2 regions of the Qipengyuania sp. 902 genome follow, and region 1 is predicted to be linked to the other one. Evidence: predicted binding sites of a transcription regulator. Region 1 holds the regulator's gene; the other holds the start of a gene.
What was found. The regulator LexA, encoded in region 1, represses DNA repair genes until DNA is damaged. The targets are predictions, from matches to a motif close to GTTCCNCNCTTGTTCT.
Positions count from the first base shown of each region.

Region 1 (10,558 bases):
GGGCGGGGCAATTCGGCGCGCGAAGATCGGCGCTGGCGAAAGCGCTCGACTGGTCGACTGATCCGGTGCTGGCGATCCTCATCGCGGCCGCCTCTCCCGAAGATACCGGTTGGCTGAGACTGTTCGTTCCGGCGGTGCTGTTCGGTCTCTTGCGACTAGGTGCCCGCCTGCGGGACGACAATTGGGGCGAGACCTACCGCGACCGGATCGCAATCAGCGCATTGTTGGTTCCGTGCGCGTTTCTAGGGATTACCCAGCCGGTCACTGCGATCATGGCTTTGCTGGTGCTCATTTCGCTCTTCCTTGTGCCTTACCGTGGCGACTAACGTCGACTTAACCATGTCCATGATAGCGCGAAGGCATGAAGATGGAGATTCCGGTGCCTGACGCTGCCCAAGCGGACCAAGCGAGAGAATTGCGCGATTCCTTGGCGGGTGGGAACGCCGTGCTTGCACGGGTTACGCCCATCCTGGAGCATTTGCTGTCGACCCCGGACCATTCGCTATTCAGCGACGAGATCGTCGCGCGGATTCGCGGCATGTGCCACGATCTTGCCTGGCAGATCCTGCGCGCCCAGGCGGAGGCGACCGGGGAAGCAGGTCGCGAAGCCTTTGCCGACAAGCATGGCGAAGCGCTGGCGCAGCATTTGTTCACCAGCCCGCGCATCCTCTCGCATTGCCATGCGCTCGCGCTCGAGTGGCAATTGGCGGCGCGGATGGAAGCGCAATACGGCATCGATCCGGTGCTTTCCCCGCTCTTGCAGACCCTGATTGCTTCGCCCGACAGCGGTCAGGCCAGCGCGGCGATGGGGGCTTTGGCGTCGCAGGCGCGCTTCGCTCAGTCGCAGCGGCGCATGGAGCTTTCACTTGCCGAACTGCCTGGAGACCTGTTCCACGAACTACTGCTGGGGTGGCGCAACTTCGGGGGCGATCGCCGGTCCGATGCCATGATCCGCGCCGAAGCGAAGCTGCGCAACGCCTATGACGAGAGTTCGGCCCGCCTGTCGCTGCTCGCTCGGCTCGTGGCGGGGCTTGGAGACGAAGTTACGAAGGCGCTCGACGTGGAACAGGCCGGTGTCGCGCTATTCATTACAGCACTGGCGGCGCGGTCGCACCAGTCGCGCAACCTCGCTGTGCTTGCTACGAATGAGCGGCAGGTCGCGCGGCTCGCGCTGGCGCTGCGCGGCTGCGGTCTCGACGCTGCTGAAGCAAATACCCAGCTTCTGCGGCTACACCCACAAAGCAGCCCGCAAGGCGGGCTCGATGCGATCACGCCGGCCGAGGCAAAGAAATGGCTTGCCGAAGCCGGTGCCATGGGGATCGTCTGACCATGACCAGCGTCGGCACAAGCTATATCGCATCCGCAAAAGCCGATAGCGAAGGGCGGCTCGTGGAAGCCGGCGAACCGCTAGCGAGCTTGCAGGAAGCCTGCGGCGGGCAGATCGGAGGCCCGATCGCCATCCCTGAACTGCAGGCGCTGGTCGATAAGGCTAACGCCTATGGTCTCCGGCTCGCGCGACAATTCACCGCCATCGACGGCGACAACAGCATCACCGCCTGGGTGGAAATCACTCCCAAGTTCGATGACGACGGGAATATTTCGCAGAGCGCGATCGATGTCGTGAGCTGGCACAGCGAGGAACTGCCGCCGGAAAACGAACTCGACGCAGCCCGTCGCCGGATCGAGATAAACCGCCATCTCGCGGACTGTACCGTGCGGCTAAGCCCATCGCAGGGCATACTGTCGGTAGAGACCGAGGCGCCCGACCTTGCGGGGTTCGTAGAAGCTGCTCGCGCAGGGATTGGCCGACCCTGGACCGATTTCGTCCATTTGCCAGGCAGCACCCACGAGCAGCCGCTCCACTGGCGCTTGCTCGATGGTTCGCGCTGCGAAATCGACGGGTCCAAGCGCGCATGGACGGCGCATCTGGAACCGCTCGGAAAGGGCGAGCCGGGTAGTGCAGGCTTTGCCCTCTACCTGACTGCTGACACGCCTGCTTCGGGCGTAGAGGCTGCGGAAAATGGTGCCGGTATCGAAGGCGCATCCTTCGGGCGCGACCTTACGCCGGTCCTCCGGCAGCCGATCAATCGGATTATTGCCAATGCCGAGACGATCCGGACGAAGCTCGCCGGGCCGATTGCCGATGAATACAGTTCCTATGCGGCCGATATCGCTACCGCGGCCCAGCATCTCTTGGCACTGATCGACGACCTCTCAGATCTCGAGGTCGTCGAATCAGACCAGTTCGTTACCGCGCCGGACCGTATCGAGCTTGCCGACGTCGCGCGGCGGGCCTGCGGCATTCTCGGCGTTCGTGCGCAGGAGAAAGGCATCACACTCGTACCTCCTGTGGAAGGCGAGAGCCAATTGGCCATCGCCGAATTCCGGCGTGTGTTGCAGATCCTGCTCAACCTCGTCGGTAACGCGATCCGCTATGCGCCTGAGGACAGCCAGGTCTGGATCCGTCTCGACCGGATCGGCAGCCGCGCGCTCATCACTGTGGCAGACCAAGGTCACGGCCTCGACGAGGAGCAGCAGGCAAGGGTGTTCGAGAAATTCGAGCGGCTCGGGCGGAGCGGCGATGGCGGCTCCGGCCTCGGCCTCTACATTTCACGCCGGATCGCGCGGGCGATGGACGGCGATCTCACGGTCGAAAGCGCGCCGGGGCAGGGCGCGCGCTTCACCCTTTCGGTTCCGGCCGCCGACGAGATGCGAGCGGAGAAGCGGGACGGACCGGGCCGCGACATCCCGCAAGACGACACGGACGACTGATACGAAAAAGGGGCGCCGCAGCGCCCCTTGATCTGTCGGTGCGGAAGCCGGGCTTACCGCTTGTCGATCGGCACGTATTCGCGCTCGGTCGGGCCAGTGTAGAGCTGGCGCGGGCGACCGATGACCTGGCCGGGATCGGAGATCATCTCGTTCCACTGCGCCACCCAGCCGACGGTGCGGGCGAGGGCGAAGAGCGCGGTGAACATCGTGGTCGGGAAACCGATCGAATTCAGGATGATGCCCGAGTAGAAGTCGACGTTCGGGAAGAGCTTCTTTTCCTTGAAGTAATCGTCGTTCAGCGCGAGTTCCTCGAGGCGCAGGGCCGTTTCGAACACCGGATCGCTGACATTAAGTGCCTCGAACACTTCGCGGAGCGTCTTTTGCATCACCGTCGCGCGCGGGTCGTAGTTCTTGTACACGCGGTGGCCGAAGCCCATCAGGCGGAACGGGTCGTTCTTGTCCTTCGCACGCTCGATATAATGCGGGATCTTGTCGGGCGAGCCGATCTCCTGAAGCATGTTCAGCGCGGCTTCGTTGGCGCCGCCATGCGCAGGCCCCCAAAGGCAGGCGATACCCGCTGCGATGCAGGCGAACGGGTTCGCGCCTGACGAACCGGCAAGACGCACGGTCGAGGTCGAAGCGTTCTGCTCGTGATCGGCATGGAGGATGAAAATCCGGTCCATTGCCTTCTCGATCGCCGGGTGAATTTCATACTCCTCGGCCGGAACGCCGAAAGTCATGCGCAGGAAGTTGCCGGTGTAGCTCAGGTTGTTGTCCGGCTGCATGAAAGGCTGGCCGATGGCATACTTGTAGGCCCAGGCCGCGATCGTCGGCATTTTGGCTATAAGGCGGTGGCTGCTGATCTTGCGATGCTCGGGATCGGAAATGTCGGTGCTGTCGTGATAGAACGCCGAGAGGGCACCCACCACGCCGCACATGATCGCCATCGGGTGCGCGTCGCGGCGGAAGCCCTGGTAGAACTGGCGCAGCTGGTCGTGCAGCATGGTGTGGCGGGTGATGGTATAGTCGAAATCGTCCAGCTCTTCCTTGCCCGGAAGTTCGCCGTTCAGGAGCAGGTAGGCGACTTCCATGAAGCTGGAATGTTCGGCCAGCTGGCCGATGGGATAACCGCGGTGCAGCAGGACGCCTTCTTCACCATCGATATAGGTCAGCGCGCTTTCGCAGCTGGCGGTGGACTTGTAGCCGGGATCGTAAGTGAACTTGCCGGTGCCACCGTACAGCTTGCGGATGTCGATGACATCGGGGCCGACGCTGCCCTGAAGTACGGGGAATTCCTGGGTCTGGTCGCCCAGATCGAGAGTTGCCTTGTTGTCGGCCACGCGTGTCTCCTCAACGGTTTCCGTCTGGCCCCGGGGCGTCGGCGGCTTGCGCATCGATCCGCGCGAGCGCTTCTTCCTTGCCCAGAAGGACCAGCACATCGAAAATGCCGGGGGACGTGGTCGTCCCCGTCAATGCTGCGCGCATGGGCTGCGCGAGCTTGCCGAGACCCAGTTCGAGCTGCTCGGCATACGATTTCGTAGTGGCTTCGAGAGCCTCGATTGTCCAGTCATTTTGCACATGCAGCATTTTCGACAGGCCAGCGAGCCGCTGGCGCGCTTCGTCATCAAGCAGGCCGGCCGCCTTTTCGGTCATGCCGAGAGGCCGTGTGGCGAAAAGAAATTGCGATCCTTCAACGAGTTCGTTGACAGACTTGGCGCGCGTTTTAAGGACCGGCATTGCCTGCTCGAGCAAGTCGACATCTGAGTCATCGCCCAGCTTCTCGGCCACGATGCGGGCCAGTCGCGCATCATCGGCCTCGCGGATGTAGTGCCCGTTCAGGTTTTGCAGCTTCTTGATGTCGAACCGGGCCGGGCCCTTGCCAACTCCATCGAGGTCGAACAGCTCGATCGCTTCCTCGCGGCTGATCTCCTCACGGTCGCCGTGACCCCAGCCGAGGCGCAGCAGATAGTTGAACAGCGCTTCCGGCAGCACGCCTTCTTCGTCGCGATAACCTTCGACACCGACGGCGCCGTGGCGCTTCGACATTTTCGCGCCGTCCGGACCGTGGATCAGCGGCACGTGAGCATAGACCGGATCGGGCCAGCCGCCTTCGATCGCGTCCATTGCGCGGATCACGGGGAGCTGGCGGAAGGCGTTGTTGAGGTGATCGTCGCCGCGGATAACGTGAGTGACACCCATATCGTGATCGTCGACGACCACCGCGAGCATGTAGGTCGGCGTACCGTCGGCGCGGAGCAGGACGTAATCGTCGATCTCGGCGTTCTTCACGGTCACCGGACCCTGGACGGCATCTTCGATGGTCGTCTCGCCCTCGGTCGGCACTTTAAGGCGGATAACGAAGGGCGCCCCTTCGGGAGCCTCGCTCTCGTCGCGGTCGCGCCAGCGACGGTCGTAGCGCATCGGTTGCTTGGCTGCGCGCTGGTCGGCACGCATCTGCTCTAGTTCCTCGGGCGTGGCGTAGCATTTGTAAGCATGGCCGGCTGCGAGGAGCTGGTGCGCCACTTCGGCATGGCGTTCGGCGCGGTCGGACTGGAACAGCGGCGCATCGTCGAAATCGAGGCCTAGCCAGTCGAGCCCCTCGATGATCTTGTCGATCGCGTCCTGCGTACTGCGCTTGCGGTCCGTATCCTCGATCCGCAGGAGCGTGCGGCCGCCGTGGTGCCGGGCGAATAGCCAGTTGAACAGTGCCGTGCGGGCCCCGCCGATATGCAGGTATCCTGTGGGCGAAGGGGCAAAGCGGGTTACGACCTGTCCCTCGGGCGTTCCACTATCGCTTGCCATTGGCTCTCGCTTCCTTTCAAACACTTGCATGGCGACGCGCGGGACGCCTTCGGTACCGATGGGGGGGACGGACGGAGGATCCGTGCAGGCTGTGCCGCGCCCTTGGCGCATGCGCGGCCTGATGTCCAGAATTGCGGATCGCTGCGAGACGGGTTTGGCGAGTGCCGGATTCGACCGCGGACCGTGGCTGGCAGTTGCCTTCGGCGGCGGGATCGGCCTGTGGTTTCTGCTCGATACGCCATGGCAATGGTCTGCGGCGATCGCTGGACTGGTGCTGGTCGCCCTCGCAGCACTCGCCGCGTGGCGCGATCGTGACGAGCGCGCCTACCTCCTCGCCGCGACTGTCGCCACGTCGCTCGTCCTCGCGGCAGGGATCGGGCTGGTCTGGGCAAGATCGGAATTGATCGGGGCAGAACCGATCGAACGACCGGCATTCGAGCGGCTCGACGCCCGCATTCTCGAGCGCGAGGACCAACCCGCACGTGACCGCATCCGCCTCGTACTGGCGGCTCGCGATGCCGGGGACGGAATCGCCAAGGCCTATCGCGTCAATGTGCCGCTGGATCAAGCGGATAGCGGGCTGCGGGAGGGCGTACGCGTCGGGCTGTCCGCGCGCCTCATGCCGCCTTCGCCGCCAATCGTACCGGGTGCCTACGACTTCGCGCGACGGGCCTGGTTCGATGGCTATGCAGCCACCGGCAGCGTTGTGGGGGATATCGAAATTGTAGAAGAGGCCGGCGGGGGCGGCGGCGAAGGCTGGATTGCGCAGGTTCAGCGGCACCTCTCGGCGCATGTTCGCGACCGTCTCGACGGCGCTCCCGGCGCGATCGCGGCGACTCTCGCCAGCGGCGATCGCGGGGCGATTTCCGAAGCGGACGAGGTGGCCATGCGCGATTCTGGTCTCACGCATTTGCTGTCGATCAGCGGTCTCCACGTGAGCGCGATCATCGCCGCGACCTATCTGATTGCGCTCAAGTTGCTGGCCCTGTGGCAATGGCTTGCGCTGCGGGTCCGTTTGCCGATTGTCGCCGCGGCAATCGCTGCGCTTGCCGGGATCGGCTACACGCTTTTGACCGGGGCTCAGGTGCCGACGGTGCGTAGTTGCATCGGCGCACTTCTGGTCCTGACGGCTCTGGCGCTTGGGCGCGAGCCGCTCTCTTTGCGCCTAGTCGCAGTGGCGGCAATTTCGGTGCTATTCCTGTGGCCGGAGTCGTTGGTCGGGCCGAGCTTCCAGATGAGCTTTGCCGCCGTGCTAGCCATCGTCGCGCTGCATAATGCGAAGCCGTTTCGCGAATTCCTTGCGCCACGAGAAGAAAGCGGCCTGCGCCGTTTCGGCCGCCGGGCGTTGATGCTGTTCCTGACCGGCTTTGTCATCGAGCTCGCACTTATGCCGATCGTCCTCTTCCATTTCCACCGGGCGGGGATTTACGGGGCGGTCGCAAATCTGTTCGCGATCCCGCTGGTGACCTTCGTCTCCATGCCGCTGGTGGCACTGGCGCTGGCGATGGACGTAGTCGGGCTGGGGGCGCCGGCTTGGTGGCTGGTCGGCAAATCGCTCGATGTGCTGCTGTGGATCGCGCACCTCGTTTCGGCTCAGCCGGGTGCCGTGAAGCTCGCGCCCAAGATGCCGATGGCGGCGATGGCGATATTTGTCCTTGGCGCGCTCTGGTTAGCCTTGTGGCATGGAAGAAAACGGCTTTGGGGCGTGATTCCCGTCGCCGTCGCTTCCTTATGGATGTGGGCGACACCCGCCCCGGACATCGTGATAACGCGTGACGGGCGTGATGTTGGTATAGCGAGCGCTGACGGTCGGCTGCTTGTTTTGCGGGACAGCGAGGGCAGCTACGCCCAGCAAAACCTGCGCGAAATCGCAGCGCTCGACGGGGAGCCCGTACCTTTAGCCGAATGGTCGGGCGCTCGGTGCAGCCGGGATTTTTGTAGCTTACGTATCGATAGGGATGGTCGAGAATGGGACGTGCTGATTGCGCGAAGCCGCGAACTTATCGAGGAGCGAGCGCTTGCCGCCGCCTGCGACAGGTCCGACATCGTCATCGCTGATCGCTTCCTGCCGCTCTCATGCAAGCCACGTTGGCTCAAGGCCGATCGCCGGTTTCTCGAGCGGGAAGGGGGTACCGCCATTTACCTTGCCGAAGAGCGTATCGATACCGTCGCCGAAGGGCAGGGCGAGCACGGTTGGTTCCGCCCTCTCGTCCGGCGGAACGCGGGCTCCCAATAAAAACAACCTCTGAAAGAAGAGGGGGCGCAGCCGACGCCGCGCCCCTCTCCCAAACCAAACCTATCTCGTCGAGCGTCAATGGTAGCGCCGTAGCAAACCGGCAAGCTTGCCTTGAACCTTCACTCGATGGGATTCATAAACCTGCGGTTCGTAGGCCCCATTCGCAGGATCGAGGCGGATTCGCCCGCCATCGCGGCGCAGATATTTCAGCGTAGCTTCTTCGTCATCGACAAGCGCCACGACGATCTCCCCGTCGCGAGCGGTATCGGACCGTCGCACGAGTGCGAAGTCGCCATCGAAGATTCCTGCCTCGACCATCGAGTCGCCCGACACTTCGAGCGCGTAATGCTCGCCGGGCCCAAGCAGCGCGGCAGGAACAGGCATGCTCGCCTGGCCCTCGATCGCTTCGATCGGCGCGCCAGCCGCGATTCGGCCATGGAGCGGCACGTCGATGATGTCGTTCGCCGGTTCCGGGGCGACGGGTTTCGCCGTTACCGTAGCCGCCGTGGTCGCGCCGGTATCGTTCGCAGGCTTGGCCTGGCCGGAGCCTGTCACCGCATCTTCGGGCAGTTTGACGACCTCGAGCGCGCGCGCCCGGTTGGGCAGGCGACGGATGAAACCACGTTCTTCGAGAGCGGAAATCAGGCGATGCACGCCGGATTTGCTCTTGAGGTCGAGCGCTTCCTTCATTTCTTCGAAACTGGGTGAAATGCCGGTCTCCTCCAGCCGTTGCTGGATGAAGCGGATCAATTCGTGCTGCTTGGCTGTCAGCATATCTGCGCAACTCCCGTGCCGCCTGTTCACAACCCTGTGAACGAATGTGGAACAATTAGGCAACGGATATCAGCAAGTCAAGCAATTCAGCCGTTTCGGACCTTTCTTGTGGAGAACAGGCGTTCGCGATACGTGCCGGAGCTGAGTCAGCCTTGGAGCAGGGTACGCGTCGCAGCGACGACATCGGCCTGCCGCATCAGACTTTCGCCGACGAGGAAGCTACGGACGCCGCCGCGCGCGAGGCGCTGGCAATCGGCATGCGTCGCAATGCCGCTCTCTCCGACAATAAGGGCGTGCTCAGGGGCGAGGGCTGCGAGCCGCTCGGTGGTCGCTAGTTCGGTGGTAAAGGTCCGCAGATCCCGATTGTTGACACCGATGAGCCGCGATTGAAGCGCTTGCGCGCGTTCCAGCTCGTGTTCGTCATGGACTTCGACTAACACGTCCATCCCGCGCTCAATCGCGGCCGCTTCGATCTCGCCCATCACGCCGTCGTCCAGCGCGGCAACGATGATGAGTATCGCATCAGCGCCGAGCGCGCGGGCTTCAGCGACCTGCCAGGGGTCGACCATGAAGTCCTTGCGCAGGACCGGCAGATCGCAAGCCTCGCGCGCTTCGACCAGATAGTCTTCGTGGCCTTGGAAGTACGGGGCATCGGTCAGGACGGAGAGACAGGCCGCACCGCCCCTGGCGTAGTCACGAGCGTGCTGCTCGGGGCGAAAATCCTCTCGGATCAGACCCTTGGATGGTGAAGCTTTCTTGATTTCGGCGATCAGGCCGAAGCCATTTTGCTGCGCGCATTCCAGTGCGGAGCGAAAGCCACGCGGCGGCGTTTGGCCCGTGGCTCGCACATCGAGCGAATCGAGCGAATGCTTCTGCATACGCTCGGCCACCTCGCCACGCTTGGTTTCGCAGATCTCGACCAGCTTGTTCATTGCGCGATCGCGATCCAGTCCGCCAGCAGTTGCCGGGCAGCGCCGCTATCGATTGCGTCGCCAGCCATTTCGGCACCAACCGTCCAGTCCTCGGTTTTGCCTGCCACGATCAGCGTCGCGGCGGCGTTGAACAGCACGGCGTCGCGATAGGGTCCGGGCGCCCCGAGCAAGAGCGCTTCCAGTGCCTTCGCATTGTGCGACGGATCGCCTCCGCGGATCGCCTCGACCGGTGCGTGGGGCAGGTTCGCCTGTACGGGATTTACCCGCCGCATCTCGAAATCGTTGCCGGTCACATCGGCCAGCTCGTTTCCACCCGCAAGGCTAAGCTCGTCCAGCCCCTCGTCGCCAGAAGCGATAAAGGTACGCTCGGTGCCGAGCTTGGCTTTTGCCGCTGCGTAGATCGGCACATAGGCCGGGCGCGCAATCCCGATCAGCTGGCGTTTCACGCCTGCCGGGTTGGACAGCGGCCCCATCAGGTTGAATATCGTGCGAACGCCGAGCTGTTGGCGGATCGGCTGCATCCGCCCCATTGCTGGATGATGGTTCTTTGCGAAGAGGAAGCAAATTCCTAGTTCGGCCAGCGACTTCTCGGCGGTTCTTCCTGCCGCTTCCATGTCCAGCCCGAGCGCTTCGAGCGTGTCTGCCGCGCCCGACTTGCTGCTCGCCGCCCGATTGCCGTGCTTGGCCACAGGGACGCCGCACGCCGCGACCAAGAGGCTCACTGCCGTCGAGACGTTAAGCGTGTGGTGCCCATCGCCGCCCGTGCCGCAACAATCGACCGTTCCTTCAGGCGCATCGATCGGGATCAGTCGCGCCCGCAGGGCCCGTGCCGCGCCCGCGATCTCATCGGATGTTTCGCTGCGGGTGGATATTTCGCGTAGGAACCGCGCGATTTCCTCGTCGCTCGTCTCGCCGTCCAGTATCCAGCCGAAGACCTCCTCGGCCTCCTGCTCGGCCAGATGCTGCTCTGCTGTGGGGAGCGTCTTCATGCCGGCACCTTTGCCTTGATGCCGCACAGCGAGAGGAAATTCGCAAGCAACGC
Region 1 covers NZ_JBNJLJ010000002.1:247,211-257,768, reverse strand. The annotation lists gene ACSH0F_RS06340 (hypothetical protein) at 1-326, shown strand, start outside; gene ACSH0F_RS06335 (hypothetical protein) at 362-1,327, shown strand; gene ACSH0F_RS06330 (sensor histidine kinase) at 1,330-2,772, shown strand; gene ACSH0F_RS06325 (citrate synthase) at 2,826-4,112, opposite strand; gene gltX (glutamate--tRNA ligase) at 4,123-5,574, opposite strand; gene ACSH0F_RS06315 (ComEC/Rec2 family competence protein) at 5,696-7,810, shown strand; gene lexA (transcriptional repressor LexA) at 7,886-8,584, opposite strand; gene trpC (indole-3-glycerol phosphate synthase TrpC) at 8,731-9,516, opposite strand; gene trpD (anthranilate phosphoribosyltransferase) at 9,513-10,505, opposite strand; gene ACSH0F_RS06295 (anthranilate synthase component II) at 10,502-10,558, opposite strand, start outside.

Region 2 (10,558 bases), on a different contig from region 1:
GCCGACGCCCGCCTCAAGGACGGCAGCCGTGTGAACGTCATCGTTCCGCCGCTGTCGCTGAAGGGCACGGCGATCTCGATTCGTAAGTTCTCCGAGAAACCGATCACGCTGGATATGCTCAAGGACTTCGGTTCGATGAGCGAGAAGATGTGCACCGCGCTCAAGATCGCCGGCGCTTGCCGGATGAACATCGTCATCTCGGGCGGTACGGGTTCGGGTAAGACGACCATGCTTAACGCCCTGTCGAAGATGATCGACCCGGGCGAGCGCGTGCTGACCATCGAGGACGCGGCCGAACTTCGCCTGCAGCAGCCGCACTGGCTGCCGCTGGAAACCCGCCCGCCGAACCTTGAGGGCCAGGGCGCGATCACTATCGGCGACCTCGTGAAGAACGCCCTGCGTATGCGCCCCGACCGCATCATCCTGGGCGAAATTCGCGGCGCGGAATGTTTCGACCTTCTCGCGGCCATGAACACGGGCCACGACGGCTCCATGTGTACGCTTCACGCCAACAGCCCGCGCGAATGCCTGGGCCGTATGGAAAACATGATCCTGATGGGCGACATCAAGATCCCGAAGGAAGCCATCAGCCGCCAGATCGCCGAATCGGTCGATTTGATCGTGCAGGTGAAGCGCTTGCGCGACGGTTCACGCCGTACCACCGACATCACCGAGGTGATCGGGATGGAAGGCGACGTGATTGTCACCCAGAACCTGTTCAAGTTCGAGTATCTCGACGAGAGCGACGACGGGAAGATCCTCGGTGAGTTCCGCTCCTCGGGCCTGCGCCCCTACACGCTGGAAAAGGCGCGCCAGTTCGGCTTCGACCAAGCCTATCTGGAGGCGTGCCTCTAAGCGTCTAGCCCTGCATGATCGCAGGGACCGACACGGCCAGCATCCCACCGCCGAGCACTGCGAACATCACGAACAGCCCGGTCCATGGCACCCAGCCGACCTGGTTGATCTGCGTTCGTTTCAGCCGCCTGCGCTCCATGAGCGAGCAGGTACCGGCGACGACTAGCAAGGCTACGCCCCATAATGCGAGTATTTCGGCATCGCTGGCGAACAGGAGAAAGTCGGGCTCGGTCATCGCGCGCCATATGGTGGCGGCACACAAGCCTCGCAACTGCTTCGGGAACCGGATCGGGAATTGGTCGTTATGACCTTCAAGCTCGCTGTTGGGCCTTTCGGGAAAGGACAGGACATGCTGAAAAAGATCCTGCTTGCATTTGGAATTACCACGATGGCGCTGACCGCCACGGCCTGCAACACGGTCCGCGGTGTCGGACAGGATATCGAGTCCGTCGGCGATGCCGGGGACGAAGTCATCTGACCCGAACTCTATCAAAGAGTTTTCAAGACGCCCGCCCCTCACCGGCGGGCGTTTTCCTTTGCGGAGCAGATTACGGTTGTCGGCGGTACACTACGGTGAGATTGTTCGCTGGCATGGGATAGCGTTTGGTGCGCGTGAATCCGCGGGCTTGGGCAAGCTGGTCAACGTCCGACAGATTTCGCAAACCCCATGAAGAATTGCGGGCGTTCAGGCTTTCGTCGAAGGCGATATTCGATGACGCGGTTGCGACGTCATCCTCGACAAAAGGGCCGTAAAGTATCAGCGGATACTCGGCATCGAGGACTGTGGCCGCATGCCGCACCAGACCCTCGGTAGCGCACCATGGGCTGATATGGATCATATTGATGCAGAGCACGGCCGCCGCGCTCGACACAGGCCAAGCCTCTGCTGCTGCGTCCATCTTCACCGGCAATCGCAAATTGTCCGGCCCTTCCTCCTCGCGCCACGCCGCGATCGATGCGATCGCTTCGTTATCGGGATCGCTCGGCTGCCAGTCGAGCCCCGGAAATCGCAGCGCGAAGGCCAGCGCATGCTCGCCGGACCCGCTCGCGATTTCGAGCACCAGCCCGCTCTCGGGCAATTCCTCTGCCAAAACGTCGCCGATGGGCTGGACATTGCGCCCGGCCGCAGGTGCATACCGCTTCAATTGACCGCCCGATCGCGCCCTACCCAATAGGGTGCGCGGAGCTCACGGCGCAGGATCTTGCCGCTCGCATTGCGCGGCATGACCTCGATCACATCGACCGTCTTGGGCACCTTGAAGCCTGCCAGCCGCTCGCGCGTGAAGGCAATGATGTCCGCCGGATCAACTTTGCTGCCGGGCTTTGGCACCACGCAAGCCTTCACCGCCTCGCCCCAGGTATCGTCGGGCACGCCAACCACGGCGACTTCCGCAACCGCCGGATGGCCATAGATCGCGCTTTCGACCTGCGCAGGATAGACATTTTCGCCGCCGGAAATGATCATGTCCTTGATGCGATCCTGGATGAAGACATAACCGTCTTCGTCCATATAGGCTGCATCGCCGGTGTGCATCCAGCCGTCGATCAGCGAGGACGACGTCGCTTCCGGCAGGTTCCAATAGCCTGCCATGTTCGACGGGCTCTTGCAGACCAGCTCGCCGACTTCGCCGCGAGGCAATTCCTCGCCATCCTCGCCGACGACCTTGAGTTCGGCACCCGGCACGGCCTTGCCCGCCGATTTCATCCGCTGGTTGCCCTCGAGACTATGATCCTCGGGCGGCAGCATCGCGATGGTGCCGGTCGTCTCCGTCATGCCGTAGCATTGCAGGAAGCCTGCATCGGGTATCGTCTGCACCGCCTCGCGCAGCAGGTCGAGCGGGATCGGCGCCGCGCCATACATGACGTATTTCACGCCGGACATGTCGGTATCCTTCGCGCGTGGGTGCTGGATCACCATTTGCAGCGCGGCCGGCACGATGAAGAGCCGGGTGATGCCCTGCTCGAACCCGTCGAGCACGCCGTCGGGCGTGAATTCGGCCTGGACGATGGCGCGGATGCCCGCCGCCATCGCCATGATGCCGAGGCCGGTTCCGCCGATATGCGCGCAGGGCATGCAGACGAGGATTGCTTCGTCGTCATCCCAGCTCGACCACGGCTGCGCCGCCTCCTCTGCCGGAACGCGCAGCGAGAAGAGGTTGGCATTGGTCAGCACTGCGCCCTTGGGGTTACCCGTGGTGCCCGAGGTGTAGAGCTGGAGGATGGCGTCGTCGGGACCGGCCGGCTCGAACTCTGCCGGTTGGGCCGCTTCGATTTCCGCAAGCGCGCTGGGCGTGTCGACCACTTCGGGCGCGCTGTCCATCTGGCCGCAAGCCTTGGCGGCAAGCTCGTCGAACCCGTTGTCGATGAAGAGCAACTTCGCGCCCGTGTCGCCGAGGATGTAGGCGATCTCCGGCGCGGCGAGTCGCCAGCCGATCGGCACCATCACCGCACCCAGCCGCGCGGCGGAGTAGAACAGCTCGAAATAATGGCGCGCGTTCTTGCCGAGCCAGGCGATCCGGTCACCCTTCGCAATGCCATGCGCAGCCAGCATCGCGACGATCTTGCGCGAGCGCAGTTCGAGTTCGCTGAAGGTCAGCGCTTTGCCATCCTGTTCCAGCGCAACGGTATCGGGCTTCTCTTCCGCCCAGTGTCGCATCAGGTCATCGAATGTGAGTTTGTCCGTTGCCGACATATGTCCTCTCCGCTGTTATCAGCCTTGATGAACATCATGCCACATACGTTGCGTTGCGCAACCTGCTATTGCCATCGTCCCTGCTTGCGGGCGCTTCGCTCCCGGATTATGAGCCACAGGAACAGGCCGAGCGGCCCTGCAAGAAAGGTCGCGAGCAGGATCGGTGCCTGCACGATGCGCGAGAACCCCTTGGCATCCGCATCGCGCGCGATCCAAAGACCGACGAAGAGATCGAAAGCTAGGTAGTGGACCCAGCCCACGGTCACGCCGGCCTCGGTTGCGAAGATCGTCCGAACGCCTTCGAGCGTGGTGAAGTCGGGCGCGGCGCCATTTCCGCCACCGTCGAGCAAGCCGCTGAACAGTCCGATCACGCAGACCGCATAGGTCAAGCAAAGTAGGCCGACACCGAGATAGAGAACGGCGGCAAGCAAAGCTGGCCAGCGTGGCAAGGCGATCAGGCCGATCCACATGATTAGTGCGAGACCGTTCGCCAGTCCGAAAAGCGTCTCCCACATGACGGTCTTATCCTTCGTCCAGCCGCGGCAGCGTCTTCGCCGCGCGCATGATCGCGTCGTTGTCGTGGATGAAGCGGCCCCGGGCCGCACGGCGCGCCAGGGCCAGCGCCGCATCGGCGACCGTCTCCGCCCTGATTGCCCGATACTGGTGCAACCCGCCATGAAGCATCAGATTGACGAAGGGCGCCGCCGCGATGCCGATCCTCTCACCCGGGCGGCGGTCGTTGCTCCGCTTGCCGCGCAGCAGGCCGGGCCGCAGGATATCGAGCCGCCCGAAACGCAGTTTCGTCAGGTCGCGTTCGACTTCGCCCTTCACCTTCAGATAAAAGTTTTTCGACGCGATCGCCGCCCCGACCGAGCTGACGTGGACGAAGCGCTCCACCCCCTGCGTCCTGGCAGCCTCAGCCACGCTGAGCACGAGATCCTGATCGACCGCGCGGAAAGCCGCCTCGTCCTCGCCCGATTTCTTCCACGTAGTGCCGAGCGCGCAGATCATCGCCTTGGGCTTGATCGCCTCGACGACCTCGCCCCACTTGGCAGGCTCGGCCACGAACAGCTCCATCCTGATGCCTTTTGGCAGCCGTGCCTCGCGCCGGGCAATGGCCGAGAGCCGCACATCCTCTCGCCCGACGCACGCCTCCATCACCTTCCCGCCGAGGAGCCCGGTCGCACCGACCAGCACGATCCGCAGCGCGTCAGACATTACTGAGCCCTTCCGGGGCGCGCCCGTAGATCCGGCGCACCTGTTCGATGGCAAAGCGGTCTGTCATTCCGGCGATGAAATCGGCGATGTGGCGGCTGCGCTGCGGCTCGCCTTGCGGATGCTTTGCCAGCCAGTCGGCGGGCATGGTCGAGGGATCCTGGCTGTAGGCCGCATAGAGCCGCGAGATCACATCGCGCGCGCGCTCGGCCGTGGCGAGCTGTTCGGGGTGGTAGTACAGCCGGTCGTACATGAATTTCTTCAGCCGCCGTTCCTGCTCCGCCATACCGGCAGAGAAGGCCGCGAGCGGTTTGCCCGCACTGCGCACGTCATCAACGTTCCCCACGCCATCGACGCGCGATCGGGTTTCGGTCAGCAGGTCGTTGACCATCAGACCGATCTGCGTGCGGATCAGTTCACGCAACTTGCGCTCATGCGGGGCGTGAGGGAACCGCTGCTCCACCGCGCGCCACTGGTCGGCCAGCAGGTCGAGCGTGAGCAGGTCGTCGAGCTCGAGAAAACCGGCGCGCAGGCCATCGTCGATATCGTGGTTGTCGTAAGCGATATCATCGGCGAGCGCAGCCACCTGCGCTTCCAGCGAGGGCCAGGTGTCCAGTTCGAGCGGAAAGGCCGCGTCGATTTCCGCCAGTGCCCAGTTCGGTGCTGCGACCGGACCGTTGTGCTTGGCGAGGCCCTCCAGCGTCTCCCACGTCAGGTTCAGCCCGTCGTGATCGCAATAGGGGCCTTCCAGCCGCGCCAGCGTGCGGATGCCTTGCGCGTTGTGATCGTAGCCGCCGGCCTGTACCATGGCCTCTTCGAGCGCAGTCTCCCCGGCGTGGCCGAAAGGCGGATGGCCGATGTCGTGGCCCAGGCAGAGCGCTTCGGTCAGGTCTTCGTCCAGCCCCAGTTCGCGCGCGATGACCCGGCCGATCTGCGCCACTTCGATACTGTGCGTCAGGCGGGTGCGGTAGTGGTCGCCATCGGGAGCGACAAACACCTGCGTCTTGGAGCGCAGGCGGCGGAAGGCGATCGAATGGACGATGCGGTCGCGGTCGCGCTGGAATTCGCTGCGCGGCCCGCGCGTGCCTTCGCGCTCCTCAGGGAACTCGCGGCCACGCGACTTGGCGGGATCGGCAGCGTAGGGTGCTCTCGTCATCGCGGGCGGGGTTAAGCCAGCGCACCAGCGCGGACAACGTGAACAGAGGGCGAACCCGCAATCTTATCGGCTAAAAAGCCACCCAATCAGCCGAAAGGAAAGGGCCGCGCGATCAATGCCGCGCGGCCCTTCCTGTCATTCGGCTGCGATCAGTTGATACCGATCGTGTCCGGATTCCCGTCCGGATCGCCATTGACGGTTCCGCCCGAACGGATGTTGCCCAGCAACAGCAGGCCGGCAGCATGCGGGCTGGCCATCGAGGTGCCCGACAGCGTGGCATAGCCGCCGTCCTTATAAGTCGACGGAATGGCCGAACCCGGCTCCGCGAAGTCTACCGGCGGGTTGCCGTAGTTCGAGAAGCTCGACCAGCTGTCGTTGTTCTGCGTGAACGAGCTGATCGTGTAGATGTTCGGGTGGTTGGCCGACGCCGGCGACTTGGTGGTCGCGCTGGTGCTTTCGTTGCCGGCAGCCAGCGCGAACTCGAGCCCGCCCTGGGCTGCAGCGATGACGGCATCGTTCAGCGCCTGGCTGAAGCCGCCGCCGAGCGACATGTTGGCCACGTCGTTGCCATTGTCGATGCTGGCAGCGTATTCGACACCGGCAATCACACCGCTGTTCGAACCGGAGCCGCGACGGTCAAGGACCTTGATGCCCACCACGGTCGTGCCCGGCGCCACACCGATAACGCCGATGCCATTGCCTTTGATGGCTGCGATCGTACCCGCGACGTGCGTGCCGTGACCGTTGCCGTCGTCCGCGTTCTTATCACGGGTAGCGTTGAAGGCGCTGGACAAGGCGACATCGACATTGAGGTCGGGGTGGTCGAGATCGACACCGGTATCGATGACGAGCGCACGGCCCGCAGCGCCGCTGAGGCCGCCGCCCACGCGCGTCACACCCCACGGCGTGCTTTCGCTCGGCTGCGTGCCACCGCCACCGCTGCCCGGCTTGTTGCCGCGACCCTGCGCGGTCGCCATCACCTGGTCCTGCTCGCAGTAGGCGATGCGCGGGTTGTTCGCCTGCATTTTGGAGACGCCCTGCGCCGAGGCATTTACCGAGAAACCACGAATGGTATTCTTGTAGGTGAAGCCGACAGCGCCGCCCGCTGCCTTGGCCGAGCGGTTGGCTTCGGCCTTCACATTGCCCTTGGCGACGAGGCCGGGATTGAAGACGCAAATATAGGAATTTTCGATTTTCGCGCCCTTTGCAGGCGTCGATTGGGCATTGCCAGAATTGGCCATGCCGGCAGCGGCCAGCGCAACGAGGCTAGCGGCCGCAATGCGACCGTACGTAATTTTCATGTTGTCAGTCCCTTCCCCCAGATAGGAAAAGGCAGCATGACGGCGATCCCGTCGCAATCAATATTTCGATGGTTAATTTCCGCCGAAAATCTGAGCGATGTAGCTGAAAAGACGCATTCGCATGCGCCGCTATATCAATTGATTATCCAGTCGGCCGCCGCGCGGCAATGGATATCGGTGGAATCGAAGACGGGCAGGACATTGGCGCGTGTGTCGACGACCAGTTCCAGTTCTGTACACGCGAGGACGATCGCATCCGCGCCTTCCTTGTCCTTCGACGTTATAAGCGTTTTCAAGGCCCGCTCTGCATCCCGTGTGACCCGGCCCAGCATCAGCTCCTTGTAGATGATCCCGTCCACCATCTCGACATCCTCGGGATTGGGCGGAAGCAGCTCCACGCCATGGGCGATCAGACGCTGGCGGTAGAAGCTCTCAGTCATCACGGTGCGCGTACCGAGAATAGCGGCGCTCTCGCATTCGGCAGCATGCATTGCATCACCCACCGCATCGGCAATATGCAGGAGCGGGATAGAGACAGCTTCGGCCACCTGATCGTAGACCCGGTGCATGGTGTTGGCGGCAATGACTAACCCTTGCGCGCCGGCGCTTTCCAGACGCCGGGCGGAATCGACGAGGATGGCTGCGACCGCGTCCCAATCGTCGCGCTGCTTGGCTTCGTAAACCTTCGAATAATCGAGGCTTTCGATCAGCATCGGCGCGCTCGCCATCGGTGGCGCCTGCTTCTGCACGAATTTGTTGATGCGCTCGTAATAGGCGCGGGTCGAGATCCAGCTCATGCCGCCGATCAGCCCGAGTGTGCGCAAGATTAAACCCCTTTTACCCTGATGCAGCAGGCCCTTGACGAACCCGTCTGCGTTTCAGGGGCTTAGAACGGACGGGTCAAGTGCAGGTTCCTCGCTCGGCGACCTGTTCGGTGATCCCTTGCGACGAAAGCCAATCGCGCAGGTCTTGAACGGATTCGACGGATGCCTCTTCCATCGGGATATGGCCGATACCGGGATAGCTGACGAGCGTGGCGTTCGGCAGGTGCTCCGTGAACCAAGTGGCTGCCGCATAGGGCACTAGCGCGTCCTCTTCGCCCCACATCACCAGCGCGGGCACATCGACCGCGCCGACTGCCTCGGCGGTGAACGGCACACGCTCGGTGCCGAACCGCTCGCGTGTTGCCGCGCGGTTGCCCGGATAGCGGGCCATTTCCCAATAGCGATCGACTGCTTCGGACGTGACCACAGCCTGGTTGGAAACGCTCTGCGACAGGCTGCGCTCGATCAGGCTGCGCGGAATGACCTGGCTGAGCGCCGTCCCGACGCCCGGCATGGCGGCGAGCGTGAAGGCGAGATTGCCGCCGCCTTCCCGCTCGATCGGCGCGCCCGAGGCATCGACCAGCACCAGCCCTGCGAGCCGCTCGGGATGGGCGATGGCGTAGCCCATCGCGATGCTGCCGCCCATGGAATTGCCTACCAGCACGAAGCGGTCGAGGCCGAGCGCGTCGGAAACCATGTGCAAATCGTCGACAAAGGCATTGCGGGTGTAGCCGCCGTCGGATGCGGGCCCGGTCAGCCCATGACCGCGCTGGTCGTAGCGGATCACGCGAAAATCCCTTGCGCAGGTTCTCGGCCCATGGCTGCCACGTCATCAGATCGGCATTGGAGCCATGAAGCAGGACGATTGCGGGGGCATCGCGCGGCCCTTCGTCGCGCAGATGCACCGTGCGGCCATCGGAGAGCTTCAGCCTTTGCGAAGGTTCACCGCCGTATTTCGCCCACATCTCCTCCGCATCGGTATCGGGAACGCGGAAGATCAGGAAGGCGACAGCTATGATTGCCGCCAGGACGCCCAGAATGCGCAGCGTCCATTTCACGGCTTCATCTCACCGATCCAGCGGCTGACCACGTCCAGCCCATCCTCGTCGACCGTTTCCTTGCCGATTTCCGGCATGGCGACGCCGGGCTCGGGGCTGGCCATGCGATAGGTCAGGATCGACTTCTCCGGCGCACCCGGAACGATGTCGAACAAGTGACCCCCCGCGCCGCGCCCTGCGGCAACCGGCCGCTTGCCGATGCCAAGCGCATGCGGATCCTGCTGCTCCCAGCGCAGGTCGAGCCCACTGTTCGACGCGGTCGATCCGGGGCGATGGCAATGCGCGCAATTGACGTCGAGATAGGCACGCGCCGCGGAGTTCAGGCTTGCGCTCTCGCGCGCCTCCCACACCGGCAGCTGGTCCGCACCTTCGGGCATGCGGTCGAGATGTCCGGCTGCGACCATTTGCGCCAGCCATTCGCCGGACAGATTGCGCGCCTTGGGACCGATCGGAACCACCGCATCGTCGAGCCCGTGGCATTCCTTGCACTGGTTCTTGTTCGGCACGCGGTAGCTAATCGCTTCGCCCTTCGGCGTGGTCAGATCGACGCGCGCGCCGGCGACCGCCAGCTTAGCATCGGTCTGCTCCTCGTTCCACAGGTAGGGCAGCGCCACCCAGCCATCGGCGCGGTGCAGTAACACGCGCGTCTCGATCAGGCGGCGGTTCTCACCCTCGCCGAACACAAACGTCTTTATCAGCGCCGCGCCGACCGGCATGTCGATCAGACCCTCGCCATCGGCGCGAAACTGCGTGCCGCCAGCCCGATAGACGAAGCGCAGCTTGTCCGCCCCGTCCGAATAGAGAGGCGTGTTGAGCCGGTAGGGATAGACGTGCGGCACTGGCACCTGCTCGCCGAGGTCGGCGAAGAAACCATAGTCCGACAGCAGGCGCGGCATCCCTGTGCCCGCGATCGCCTCGTCGTTCACTTGTTGCGGCAGCGGCGGTGTGGCCTGCACGGCAAGCGCGCCCGCAAATGCGAGCGCTGCTACGCCGAGGACCGCGCTATGCCTCATCCCGCCAGCCGTGCCTCTAGCGCAGCCGGAGCGCCGATGCCGCTGCGGTCGAATTCGCCTGTCGGCTCCGCCACACTCAGCGGGCCGGGTTGCGCGCCGCCGAGACCCTTGCCCGCCTCGGTCAGGTTGAGGCTCCACCCCGCCGTGCCTTCCACGGCAGCGACCGAGCCGAGCCCGTCCCACAGGACCGGCGGCAGCTCGCCGCCGAACGCCGCGAGCAGCATCTCCGCCCCGTCGAGCTGCGGGTCGTAGCCCCCGCCATCATAGGTGTTCTCGCCGATTGTCACCTCGCGCGGCAGCGGGTCGTAGCGTTCGTCTTCGAACGGCTGCGTATAAGCGATCACCATCACCGGCGCGGTCGGATTTCCGGAGAGGATGTTGTTCTCCACCAGCACCTTGTCGTTCGCCATCACCATAATCCCGGTCCCACGCCGCACGCCTGCC
Region 2 covers NZ_JBNJLJ010000003.1:230,857-241,414, forward strand. The annotation lists gene ACSH0F_RS10735 (CpaF family protein) at 1-855, shown strand, start outside; gene ACSH0F_RS10740 (hypothetical protein) at 860-1,090, opposite strand; gene ACSH0F_RS10745 (entericidin A/B family lipoprotein) at 1,160-1,333, shown strand; gene ACSH0F_RS10750 (DUF938 domain-containing protein) at 1,404-2,000, opposite strand; gene ACSH0F_RS10755 (long-chain-fatty-acid--CoA ligase) at 1,997-3,547, opposite strand; gene ACSH0F_RS10760 (ABA4-like family protein) at 3,613-4,062, opposite strand; gene ACSH0F_RS10765 (NAD(P)H-binding protein) at 4,070-4,765, opposite strand; gene ACSH0F_RS10770 (deoxyguanosinetriphosphate triphosphohydrolase) at 4,758-5,918, opposite strand; gene ACSH0F_RS10775 (S8 family serine peptidase) at 6,068-7,219, opposite strand; gene ACSH0F_RS10780 (aspartate/glutamate racemase family protein) at 7,354-8,043, opposite strand; gene ACSH0F_RS10785 (alpha/beta fold hydrolase) at 8,120-8,830, opposite strand; gene ACSH0F_RS10790 (SO2930 family diheme c-type cytochrome) at 9,098-10,114, opposite strand; gene ACSH0F_RS10795 (parallel beta-helix domain-containing protein) at 10,111-10,558, opposite strand, start outside.
Region 2: the regulator LexA is predicted to act here: its motif matches at 5,958-5,973, upstream of ACSH0F_RS10770 (deoxyguanosinetriphosphate triphosphohydrolase).